Regions from separate parts of the Streptomyces sp. NPDC058877 genome, predicted to be linked through region 2. Evidence: riboswitches for the same ligand, from Rfam matches in the RefSeq annotation. Region 2 holds a riboswitch; the other holds the start of a gene.
The links. A riboswitch is a leader RNA that binds a small molecule or an ion and turns the genes downstream of it on or off. The one in region 2 is predicted to bind S-adenosylmethionine.
Positions count from the first base shown of each region.

Region 1: linked by a shared signal. The riboswitch ahead of ACFW2Y_RS25880 (aminotransferase class V-fold PLP-dependent enzyme) and the one ahead of thrC (threonine synthase) in region 2 are both predicted to bind S-adenosylmethionine.

Region 1 is NZ_JBHYMF010000135.1:3,584-9,014, reverse strand. Features, by position in the region: gene ACFW2Y_RS25890 (cytochrome bc complex cytochrome b subunit) at 1-525, shown strand, start outside; gene trpD (anthranilate phosphoribosyltransferase) at 691-1,755, shown strand; SAM riboswitch class IV at 1,841-1,957, shown strand; gene ACFW2Y_RS25880 (aminotransferase class V-fold PLP-dependent enzyme) at 2,186-3,601, shown strand; gene ACFW2Y_RS25875 (Lrp/AsnC family transcriptional regulator) at 3,673-3,954, opposite strand; gene ACFW2Y_RS25870 (rhomboid family intramembrane serine protease) at 3,951-4,685, opposite strand; gene ACFW2Y_RS25865 (hypothetical protein) at 4,844-5,086, shown strand; gene ACFW2Y_RS25860 (NYN domain-containing protein) at 5,120-5,431, shown strand, end outside.
Region 2 is NZ_JBHYMF010000039.1:23,475-28,905, forward strand. Features, by position in the region: gene thrC (threonine synthase) at 1-1,238, opposite strand, end outside; SAM riboswitch class I at 1,232-1,426, opposite strand; gene ACFW2Y_RS12325 (glucosyl-3-phosphoglycerate synthase) at 1,576-2,544, shown strand; gene ACFW2Y_RS12330 (hypothetical protein) at 2,660-3,070, shown strand; gene ACFW2Y_RS12335 (trehalose-6-phosphate synthase) at 3,153-4,589, shown strand; gene ACFW2Y_RS12340 (immune inhibitor A domain-containing protein) at 4,773-5,431, shown strand, end outside.

The DNA of each region.
Region 1 (5,431 bases), on a different contig from region 2:
ATCGCGCAGCGCCCGCGCAACGCTCCGACGCGCACCGCCTTCGGCGTCGCCTGGATCACCGCGTACATGATCATGCTCGTCGGTGGCGGCAACGACCTCTGGGCCACGCACTTCCACCTGTCGATCAACTCGATCACCTGGTTCGTCCGGATCTTCTTCTTCCTCGGCCCGGTCATCGCGTTCATCGCCACCAAGCGGATCTGCCTCGGCCTCCAGCGCCGGGACAAGGACAAGGTGCTGCACGGTCGCGAGTCCGGCATCATCAAGCGCCTGCCGCACGGTGAGTTCGTCGAGGTCCACGAGCCGCTCAGCCAGGGCGAACTGCACCGCCTCACCGCGCACGAGCAGTACGCGGCGGCGGAGCTCCCGCCGGCCGTCGACGAGAACGGCGTGGAGCGCAAGATCGGTCGCCTGGAGAAGCTCCGGGTCAAGCTCAACAAGGGCTACTACGGCGACGACAGCCAGATCGCCAAGCCCACGGTCGAGGAGTACAAGGAGATCCAGAGCGGCCACGGCCACCACTGATCGCCTCTTCCTCCTGACCTCCTCCGCTCCGGGATTCCCCTGAGCGGGGGGACCCCGCGGTCGCCACGGCAAGAGCCCCGTCCATTCGTTGGACGGGGCTCTTTGCCGTGCCCGGAGGTCGATAGGGTGGGGACGTATCCGTCACGTGATCACCTGGAGCCGGCCATGAGCACCGCGACCCCCGCTGGAGGACCTACCACGGCGGGCCGCTCCTGGCCCGTCCTGCTGAACGGACTGCTCGACGGCAAGGACCTGTCCGCCGACGACACCGCCTGGGCGATGGACCTGATCATGAGCGGCGAGGCGACCGACGCCCAGATCGCCGGGTTCATGGTGGCGCTGCGCGCCAAGGGCGAGACGGTGCAGGAGATCACCGGCCTCGTCCGGACCATGTACGAGCACGCCAACCTCATCGAGGTACCGGGGCCCGCCGTCGACATCGTCGGCACCGGCGGCGACGGCGCCAAGACCGTCAACATCTCCACCATGGCGTCGATCGTGGTCGCCGGCACGGGAACGAAGGTCGTCAAGCACGGCAACCGCGCCGCCTCCTCGGCCTCCGGTTCCTCCGACGTTCTGGAGAAGCTCGGCATCAACCTGCACCTGACCCCGCAGCGGGTCGCCGAGGTCGCCGAGGAAGCCGGCATCACCATCTGCTTCGCGGTGAAGTTCCACCCCTCGCTCCGGCACGTCGCCGCGGCCCGCGGCCAACTGGGCATCCGCACCACCTTCAACGTCCTCGGGCCGCTGACCAACCCGGCCAAGGTGCGGGCCCAGGCGGTCGGGGTCGCCGACCCCCGCATGGCGCCGGTCGTCGCCGGCGTCTTCGCCGAGCGCGGCAACTCCGCACTGGTCTTCCGGGGGGACGACGGCCTGGACGAGCTGACCACCACCGCCACCTCCCGGGTGTGGGTGGTCCGGGACGGCGGCGTCACCGAGGAGCGCTTCGACCCGCGGGACGTCGGCATCGAGCTGGTGCCTCTGGAGGCCCTGCGCGGCGCCGACGCCTCGTACAACGCCGATGTGGCCCGCCGGCTCCTCGCGGGGGAGACCGGCCCGGTGCGGGACGCGGTGCTGCTCAACGCGGCGGCTGCGCTCACCGCCCTGGAGCCCGGCAGCGGCACCCTGACGGAGCAGTTGGCCGCGGGCATCGCGCGGGCGGCCGAGTCCATTGACTCCGGCGCGGCCCGACGGTCCCTCGACCGCTGGATCGCGGCCAGCAACGCGTAGTCGGCGCGGCGTTCGCGCCCGGCCCCGGTCCGGCATCCGGACCGGGGCCTTGCGTTTCCGCGATCATGTGGCAGGATGCGTGACAGGTCATGAGCGACAGCTGTGAAGCCCCGGCTAGCTGTCCGGCAACCCTCCGTCCGTGGCGGGGTGCCCCGGGTGAAGACCGGGCCGTAGGCAGCGAGGTCTACGGCAAGCGCGGACCCCTCGACACACCAGGGGTCCTGGTTCTTCGAGGAGCGTTTTCCGTGAGCAAGCGAATGCGATAGGGCGACAGCGCCCCTTCTTCCCCCTCGGAACAAGGCCACTTCCGCGTGCCCGTGCGCATGCAGGCCCGCGCCCCGCGCCGTCTCCGAGGCACCACCCGTACCCCGCCGCCCGGCCGCGTACGGGATCCGAAGCCATTCCGCACCGCCCGCCGGGAGATACCGCCATGTCCGCAACCCCGCACGCCGTCGCCACCACGGTCGAGTCCGCCGAACCCCGCTGTACCGCCCCGCTGCCGGTCCTCGGCCGGGACGTCACCGTCCCGCTCGTCACCGGCGGCGAGGTGACCTACGCGGCGCTCGACTACGCCGCCAGCGCGCCGGCCCTCCAGCGGGTCTGGGACGACGTCGCCGCGTACGCCCCCTACTACGGCAGCGTCCACCGCGGCGCCGGCTACCTCTCGCAGCTCTCCACCGACCTCTTCGAGAGCAGCCGCGCCACCGTCGCCGAGTTCCTCGACTGCCGCCCCGGAGACCAGGTCGTCTTCACCCGCTCCACCACCGACTCGCTCAACCTGCTCGCCCGCGCGCTCCCGGCCGACTGCCAGGTCTTCGTCTTCGAGACCGAGCACCACGCCTCCCTGCTCCCCTGGGAGTCCGTCCGGGCTCCCGGGAGCAACGGGGGGAGCGGGCCCCGCGTGACCTACCTCGACGCGCCCCGCACCCCGGCCCGGGCCGTCGAGGCCCTGGAGCGGGCCCTCGCCGACCGCGAGCCCCACGGCCCCGCCCTCGTCTGCGTCACCGGCGCCTCCAACGTCACCGGCGAGCTGTGGCCGGTGAAGGAGCTGGCCGCCGCCGCCCGTGCGCACGGCGCCCGGATCGTGCTCGACGCCGCCCAACTCGCCCCCCACCACCCGGTCTCCGTGCGGGAGTGGGACGTGGACTGGGTCGCCTTCTCCGGGCACAAGCTGTACGCCCCCTTCGGCGCTGGCGTCCTCGCCGGGCGCCCCGACTGGCTGCAGGAGGCCGAGCCCTACCTCGCCGGCGGCGGAGCCTCCCGCACGGTGGCCCGTCGGGCCGACGGGGGAGTGGACGTGGAGTGGCACACCACCGCGGCCCGGCATGAAGCCGGTTCCCCGAACGTCATCGGCGCCCATGCCGTCGCCTCCGCCTGCAAGGCGCTCACCGAGGCCGGCTTCGATTCCCTGGTCGCCCGTGAGCAGCGCCTGATCGCCAAGGTCCGCGAGGGCCTCGCCGGGGTGCCCGAGGTGCGCTTCCTCTCGCTCTTCGGCGACGGGGCGCCCCGCGTCGGCGTCCTCTCCTTCGTCGTGGAGGGCTGGAACAGCTCCCACCTCGCCGCCGCGCTCTCCGCCGAGTACGGCATCGGCGTCCGCGACGGTCTCTTCTGCGCCCATCCGCTGGTCCGCACGCTGCTCGGCGCGGACCGCCGGGACCCGGGCGAGTGCGGGGGGCAGGGGGCGGAGGGCGGCCCCGCCCTGAACGCCATCCGGGTGAGCTTCGGCGCCGGTACGCCGGACGAGCACGTGGAGCGCTTCGTCCGTGCGGTGCGGGCCCTCGTCCGGGACGGCGCCCGCTGGAAGTACCGCACCGAGGACGGCCGCTGCGTCCCCGACCGCGGCTGACGGCTCACTCGTACGGGTGAAGGGGGCCTCCCGGTCGGGAAACCCCCTCCGCTCGTGCCGCGTACGCGGTCTCAGGACTCCAGGCCGATGGCGAAGGCCGCCTCCAGGTCGTGCTGGGAGTACGTGCGGAAGGCGACGTGGGTGTCGGTGGCCTCGACGCCCGGGATCTTGCTGATGCGGCCGGGGATCACGTCCGCCAGGTCGTCGTGGCGCGGCACCCGGACCATCGCGATCAGGTCGTACGTACCGGTCACCGAGAAGACCTCGCTGACGCTGTCGAGCGCGGCGATCGACTCGGCGATCTCCGGGATGCGGTCCACGCTGGTCTTGATGAGCACGATCGCGGTGATCACGGCTGGCTTTCTCCCTCGGTCGCCGCGGCTTGGGCCTTCACTCTATCCCCACCCCGGTAGCGCCCCCAGGCGTAGAGAAAACCGACGGAGAAGCCCACGACGTGGGCCAGATAGGCGACGCCGGGACCCGCGCCCGCCGCCCGCGCGGCCAGCCACTGCAGCGTGAACCAGAAGATCAGCACGATCCAGGCGGGGAAGCGCAGCGGCAGGAAGAACAGGAAGGGGAAGAGGCTGGTGACCCGGGAGCGGGGGAAGAGGAAGAGGAAGGCCCCGAGCACCGCGGAGATCGCCCCCGACGCCCCGACCAGGGTCTGTTCGTTGGTCGCGTGGGCCGCCGCGTACCCGAGCAGCGCCAGGTAGCCGGTGCACAGGTAGAAGAGGGAGAACCCGAGCGGGCCCATGCGCTCCTCGGCCATCGCGCCGAAGACGAACAGGAAGAGCATGTTGCCCAACAGGTGCAGCCAGCTGCCGTGGACGAAGAGCGCGGTCAGCGGGGTGAGCAGGGCCCGCGGCTCGCCGCCCATCAGCTCGGCGGGCACCACGCCCCAGCGACGGAAGTAGGCTCCCTGGGCCGCCAGGAGCTCCTCGCCGGTGCCGTACGCCGGGTTGAGTCCGGAGACGGGACCGGCCACGAACAGGAGGCAGCAGGCGGCGATCAGCCCGTACGTCACCGAGGGTCCGCTGCGGACGCCACGCCAGGCGCCGAGGACCGCACCTCGCCATTCGATCACGGACAGATCATGGCGTACCGGGGTCGAAGTGGACAGAGCGCCTCGCCGTGCCCCGCCCTTCCCCCGAGGCCGTAGGGTTACGGGCATCACCACCGCAGTTCGAAGGCGCACCGCGGCTCCCGCACCTGGTACCACGCAACAGGAAGAAGGACGGCACGATGACGACGGTTCCCCTGCCGACCGCCGAGACCCGCTGGCGCTGCACGCTCTGCGGCAACCTGACCCGCTTCGACGTGACCCGGTCCTCCAAGGTCGTGGAGTACGTCCATCTGGACCTCGCCGGCGAACCCACGGTCGAGGAGCGGCAGGTGGTCAGTGAGACCATCGAGTCGGTCCGCTGCCGCTGGTGCAATGCGGTGGACCAGATCGAACTGGTGGACAGGCCGGGCGCTGCCTCCTGAGGGGCGGCGCGGATGACATAGGGGTGACGGAACGTGGAGCAGCCCGCGCACGGTGGCGAGCCGGCCGGCGCGGCAGGTGACGCTGCCGAGACGCTCGACCACCCACTGCCGGAAGGCGTACGGCGGAGAGTGATCGCGCTGGTCGCGGACGCCTTCGGCGGGCTGACCGTCGCAGAGTTGCCCGCGCCCCTGCGTCAGTACGCGCGCTTCACCGCGAGCCGGCGGGCCAAGTTCGCCGGGAACGCCATGGCAGCGGCCCTGGAGGGCGATCCGGTCTTCCGGCAGCGGATCGGCGAGCGCTTCAAGCAGGACCAGCCCGAGCTGGCCGGAGCCGTGGAGAGCGGC
Region 2 (5,431 bases):
TCGGCCACCGCGTCCAGGGTCTTGAGTCCGTCGCCGGTGTTGAGGACGACGGTGGTGAGGTCGGGGTCGATCAGACCGGCCTCGACGAGCTTCTTGGCGACGCCGACGGTCACCCCGCCCGCGGTCTCCGCGAAGATGCCCTCGGTGCGGGCGAGGACCTTGATGGCCTCGACGACCTGCTCGTCGTTCACGTCCTCCACGGCGCCGCCGGTCCGGCGGGCGATGTCGAGGACGTAGGGGCCGTCAGCCGGGTTGCCGATGGCGAGCGACTTGGCGATCGTGTTCGGCTTCTGGGGCCGCACCACGTCGTGGCCGGCCTTGAAGGCCGCCGACACCGGGGAGCACCCCTCCGCCTGGGCGCCGAAGATCTTGTAGGGCTTGTCCTCGACGAGGCCCAGCTTGATGAGCTCCTGCAGACCCTTGTCGATCTTGGTGAGCTGGGAGCCGGAGGCGATCGGGATGACGAGCTGGTCGGGGATGACCCAGCCGAGCTGCTCGCAGATCTCGTACGCCAGTGTCTTGGAGCCCTCCCCGTAGTAGGGGCGGAGGTTGACGTTCACGAAGCCCCAGCCCTCGCCGAGCGGGTCACCGATGAGCTCCGAGCAGAAGCGGTTGACGTCGTCGTAGTTGCCCTCGATGGCGACGAGGTCACCACCGTAGACACCGGCCATGACGACCTTGCCCTGCTCCAGGTCGTGCGGGATGAACACGCAGGAGCGGAAGCCGGCGCGGGCGGCGGCGGCGCCCACGGCGCCGGCCAGGTTGCCGGTGGAGGAGCAGGAGAGCGTGGTGAAGCCGAAGGCGCGGGCGGCCTCGATGGCCTGGGCGACGACCCGGTCCTTGAAGGAGTGGGTCGGGTTGCCGGAGTCGTCCTTGACGAAGAGCTTGCCGGGGGCGACGCCGATCTCGCGGGCCAGGTTGTCGGCCTGGACCAGCTTGGTCCAGCCGGGGTTCAGGTTCGGCTTCTCGGCGACGTCCGCGGGGACGGGCAGCAGCGGGGCGTAGCGCCAGACGTTGGCGGGGCCCGCCTCGATCTGCTTGCGCAGCGCCTCGGGGTCACCGGTGGGGAAGTCGTACGCGACTTCGAGCGGCCCGAAACAGAGCTCGCAGGCGAAGATCGGGCCGAGCGGGAAGACTTCACCGCATTCGCGACAGGAGAGCCCGGACGCGGGACCGAGGTCGACGGTGGTGGGTGCGACGGTCTGTACAGCCATGGAGGCGAGGCCCTTTCTCCTCATCTTTCCCATTGACGAGTTTTTCGCCATGAGACGGATTTGGCACCTTCCCTAGCCGGGGACCTCGCGCATGTGATGCGGCGCCCGTCGGACTTCACCTGGATGGTGGTCCGAAGACGGGTGACGAGTGACCGACTGGAGGGTTGCCGGGGCTTCAACGGGCCGTTTCCCTCTGCCCCTCTGGATGAGCGGTATTCGATTGTGAAGCGCGGTGGACTTTCGTTCCTGCGCTCCGACGCGGGTGGGACCCCGACGTGCATCGGGCATCCGCGTTGTTCAAGACTGTAACCGAAGGCCCGGACGCTTGGACCGGCCGTCCGAACCGCGAGATGGAGATCACGTGCTGGAAGAGGTGGAACGCTGGCTGGAGCGGCGGTCGTGGTCCATGGCGGACCGACCGCTGGAGCGGATCCTCGCCGCCAAGCGGAACACGAAGGTCAGCGTCGTCCTGCCGGCGCTGAACGAGGAGGCGACGGTCGGGGACATCGTTTCCGTGATCCGTCGCGAACTGATGACGGCGGCGGTGCCCCTGGTCGACGAACTGGTGGTGGTCGACTCGGGCTCCACCGACCGCACCGCGGAAGTGGCGGCGGCGGCCGGTGCGCGGGTGGTCGCGCGGGACGAGGTCCTCCCCCGCATACCGGCCGTGCCCGGCAAGGGCGAGGTCCTGTGGCGGTCCCTCATGGCGACGAGCGGGGACGTGGTCTGCTTCGTCGACGCGGACCTGCGCGACTTCTCGGCGGACTTCGTGACGGGGATCGTCGGCCCGCTGCTCACCGACCCGGACGTGGACTTCGTCAAGGCGATGTACGACCGCCCCTTCGGCGCCGGAGCCGACGGGCCCGCCCCCGGCGGGGTCCCCGGTCAGGGCGGTCGGGTGACGGAACTGGTGGCGCGCCCGCTGCTCAATCTGCACTGGCCCCAACTCGCCGGTTTCGTCCAGCCCTTGGGCGGCGAGTACGCGGCGCGGCGCTCGTTGCTCGAACAACTGCCGTTCCCGGTGGGGTACGGGGTGGAACTGGGGCTGCTCGTGGACGCCCTGCACACGGTGGGCCTGGACGCACTGGCACAGGTGGACGTGGGGGTGCGCAAGCACCGGCACCAGGACGGGCAGGCGCTGGGCAGGATGGCGGCGGCGATCTACCGGACGGCTCAGGTGCGGCTCTCCCGGGGACACCTGGTGCGCCCGAGGCTGACCCAGTTCGAGCGGGGCGCGGAGGGCTTCGAGCCGCGGACGTACGCGGTGGACACGGAGGAACGGCCGCCGATCGCCGAGATAGCGGAGTACGCGCACCGCCGCGTGGCCTGAGTCCCGAGGGGGTGGTGGCGCGGGCGCCCGGACGGCCCCGCCCCGCGGCCCGAAAGTGCGGCCGGCTCGCGTGGCGCGACCCCCGCGAGGACCGCTTTGCCTAGATTGCCGGTCCATGCGCTTCTCACACCACCACCCGGGCAGAGCCCTCGCGGCCGTGTGCGCCGCGGGCTCGCTGCTGCTGGCGGCGGGACCGGTCGCCGCCGGCGCGGTCGAGCCCTCGGGCCCGCGGCACCAGGGGGCGCCGTCCGGCCGCTCGGCCCCGGCGGACGGCACGGTCACGGGGTGCCCGACGCCTCCTGCGACACCACCGGCACGCTGCGCGGCGCCCCCCTCCGGCCGGGGCCCGGCGGAGGCGGCACCGGGGGCGGAGCGGTCGGCGCCGGTGGGGCGGGGCGGCGCCACGGCCGGCACCGGCGGCGGAGAGCGGCTGTGGCTGCTCGGGGCGCTCGCCGCGGCGCTGGCGGCGGCGGGCCTGGTGGCGAGGGCCGCGGTGCGCGGCCGGCGCGCCCCTGACCGGCCCTGAGCTGCGGCGACCCCGCGTGGCCGGATCCACCCGTCTCGTATACGTACGTTTGAGCGTTTCCGGGACGGGCTAGGTTCGCCACATGGCTACTGTGCTCGTGGCATCCAACCGGGGCCCGGTCTCGTACGTGCTCGGCGAGGACGGCTCGCTCGACGCCCGCAGGGGCGGCGGCGGCCTCGTCTCGGGGCTGAGCTCCGTCTCCTCGCAGGACGCCCTGTGGGTGTGCGCGGCGCTCGGCGAGGGCGACCGCGAGGCCGTGCGGCGCGGGACGGGCGAGCCCGGCGTGCGCATGCTGGACATCGATCCGGAGGTGTACGCCGACGCCTACGACGGCATCGCGAACTCGGTGCTGTGGTTCCTCCACCACCACCTGTACGACATTCCGCGCGAGCCGGTCTTCGACGCGGAGTTCCGGCGCCGCTGGGATTCCTACCGCACCTACAACCGGGCCTTCGCCGAGGCACTGGCGGCCGAGGCCGCGGAAGGCGCGGCGGTGCTGGTGCAGGACTACCACCTGGCCCTGGTCCCGGGCCTGCTGCGGGAGCTCCGCCCCGACCTGAAGATCGGCCACTTCACCCACACCCCGTGGGCGTCGCCCCCGTACCTGCGGATGCTGCCGGACGAGGTCCGGGAAGAACTGCTGTGGGGGATGCTGGGCGCGGACGAACTGGGCTTCCACACCCGGGGATGGGCGTCGGCGTTCCTTGGCTGCGCGGACTTCGACGGCGCGTCCGGGACGGCGTCCCCCGGTTCCCCGGGCGGCGACGGGCGCCGCCGGGTGACGCACCGGCGCCGGACGGGCCCGGAGCGGGCCACCCGGATCGGGACGTACCCCCTGGGCGTGGACGGCGAGGAGCTCCGGAGGCTGGCGTACCGTCCGGAGGTGGACGAGCGCCTGGCGCGGCTCCAGGAGGAGGTCGGCGGGCGCAGGACCATCGTCCGGGTCGACCGCACGGAGCTCTCCAAGAACATCCTGCGCGGTCTGCGCGCCTACCGGGAGCTGCTGATCGCCCACCCGGAGTGGCGCGACCGCGTCGTGCACCTGGCCTCGGCGTACCCCTCGCGCCAGGACCTCGACGCCTACCGCACGTACACGGCCGCGGTGACGGAGCTCGCGGACGAGATCAACGCCGAGTTCGGCACGGCGGACTGGCAACCGGTGCTGCTCTCGGTCGAGGACGACTTCACCCGCTCCCTGGCGGCCTACCGCCTCGCGGACGTGGCCCTGGTGAACCCGGTGCGCGACGGCATGAACCTGGTCGCGAAGGAGATGCCGGTGGTCTCGGAGCTCGGCTGCGCGCTCGTCCTGTCCCGGGAGGCGGGGGCGCACGCCGAGTTGGGCGAGGACGCGCTCACGGTGAACCCCTTCGACGTCACGGAGACCGCCGAGGCCCTGCACACCGCCCTGTCCATGTCGTCGACCGAGCGCGCGGACCGCACGAAGCGCCTGGCGGTCGCGGCCACGGCCCTTCCTCCGCAGCGCTGGTTCCTGGACCAGTTGGAGGCGCTCCGGGGATAGCCGGCGGCGCGGAGGACCCGGCGGGTGCGGGGCGCCGGGTCCTTCGGTCAGCGGTGATCCGGTTCCCGGTAATCGGTACGGACCCCTCCTCCTGAGGGGTCCTCTCGTGCCAGACTCTGCGGCGATCGTTCCCCCAGGCGATCCGTTTTCCCCCATGAGGCAAGCGGAAGGATCGCAAGACACGTGAAAAAGATTGTCGTGGGCATGACCGTCGGGTCCGCGCTCACCGCACTCCTCGCCGCGGGGCTCACCCCCGCCGCCGCACAGGAGGCCCGGGACGCCGCACCGACGGGTGCGCAGGCACACCGGCCCGACAACCGCCCCGGACCACTCACGAAGCAGCGCACCGAACTGCGTCAGAAGGCGATCGACCTGGTGGCCAAGGGCAAGGCCGAGGCGAACGCCGAGGGGGTCGTCGAGGTCGCGCCCGGCAAGTTCGCGGAGACCGAGACCACGACCGCCACCCGCCAGGAGAAGATCTTCACGATCCTCTCCGAATTCGGCGACCAGGGGTCCGGCAAGCTCGGCACCGCCCCCGGCCCGCTGCACAACGAGATACCGCAGCCCGACCGGACCGAGGACAACTCCAACGCCTGGACCGCCGACTTCTCGAAGTCCTACTACGAGAACCTGTTCAACGGCTCCGGCGAGTCCATGAAGACGTACTACGAGCAGCTGTCCAACGGCCGCTACTCGGTGACCAACACGGTCGAGGACTGGGTCAAGGTCCCCGGCAACGCCTCCACCTACGGCGACAACTCCGTGGAGGACTCGGGCGGTTCCTGGGCCTTCATCCAGGACACCGGCAACGCCTGGTGGGACGCCCAGATCGCGGCCGGCAA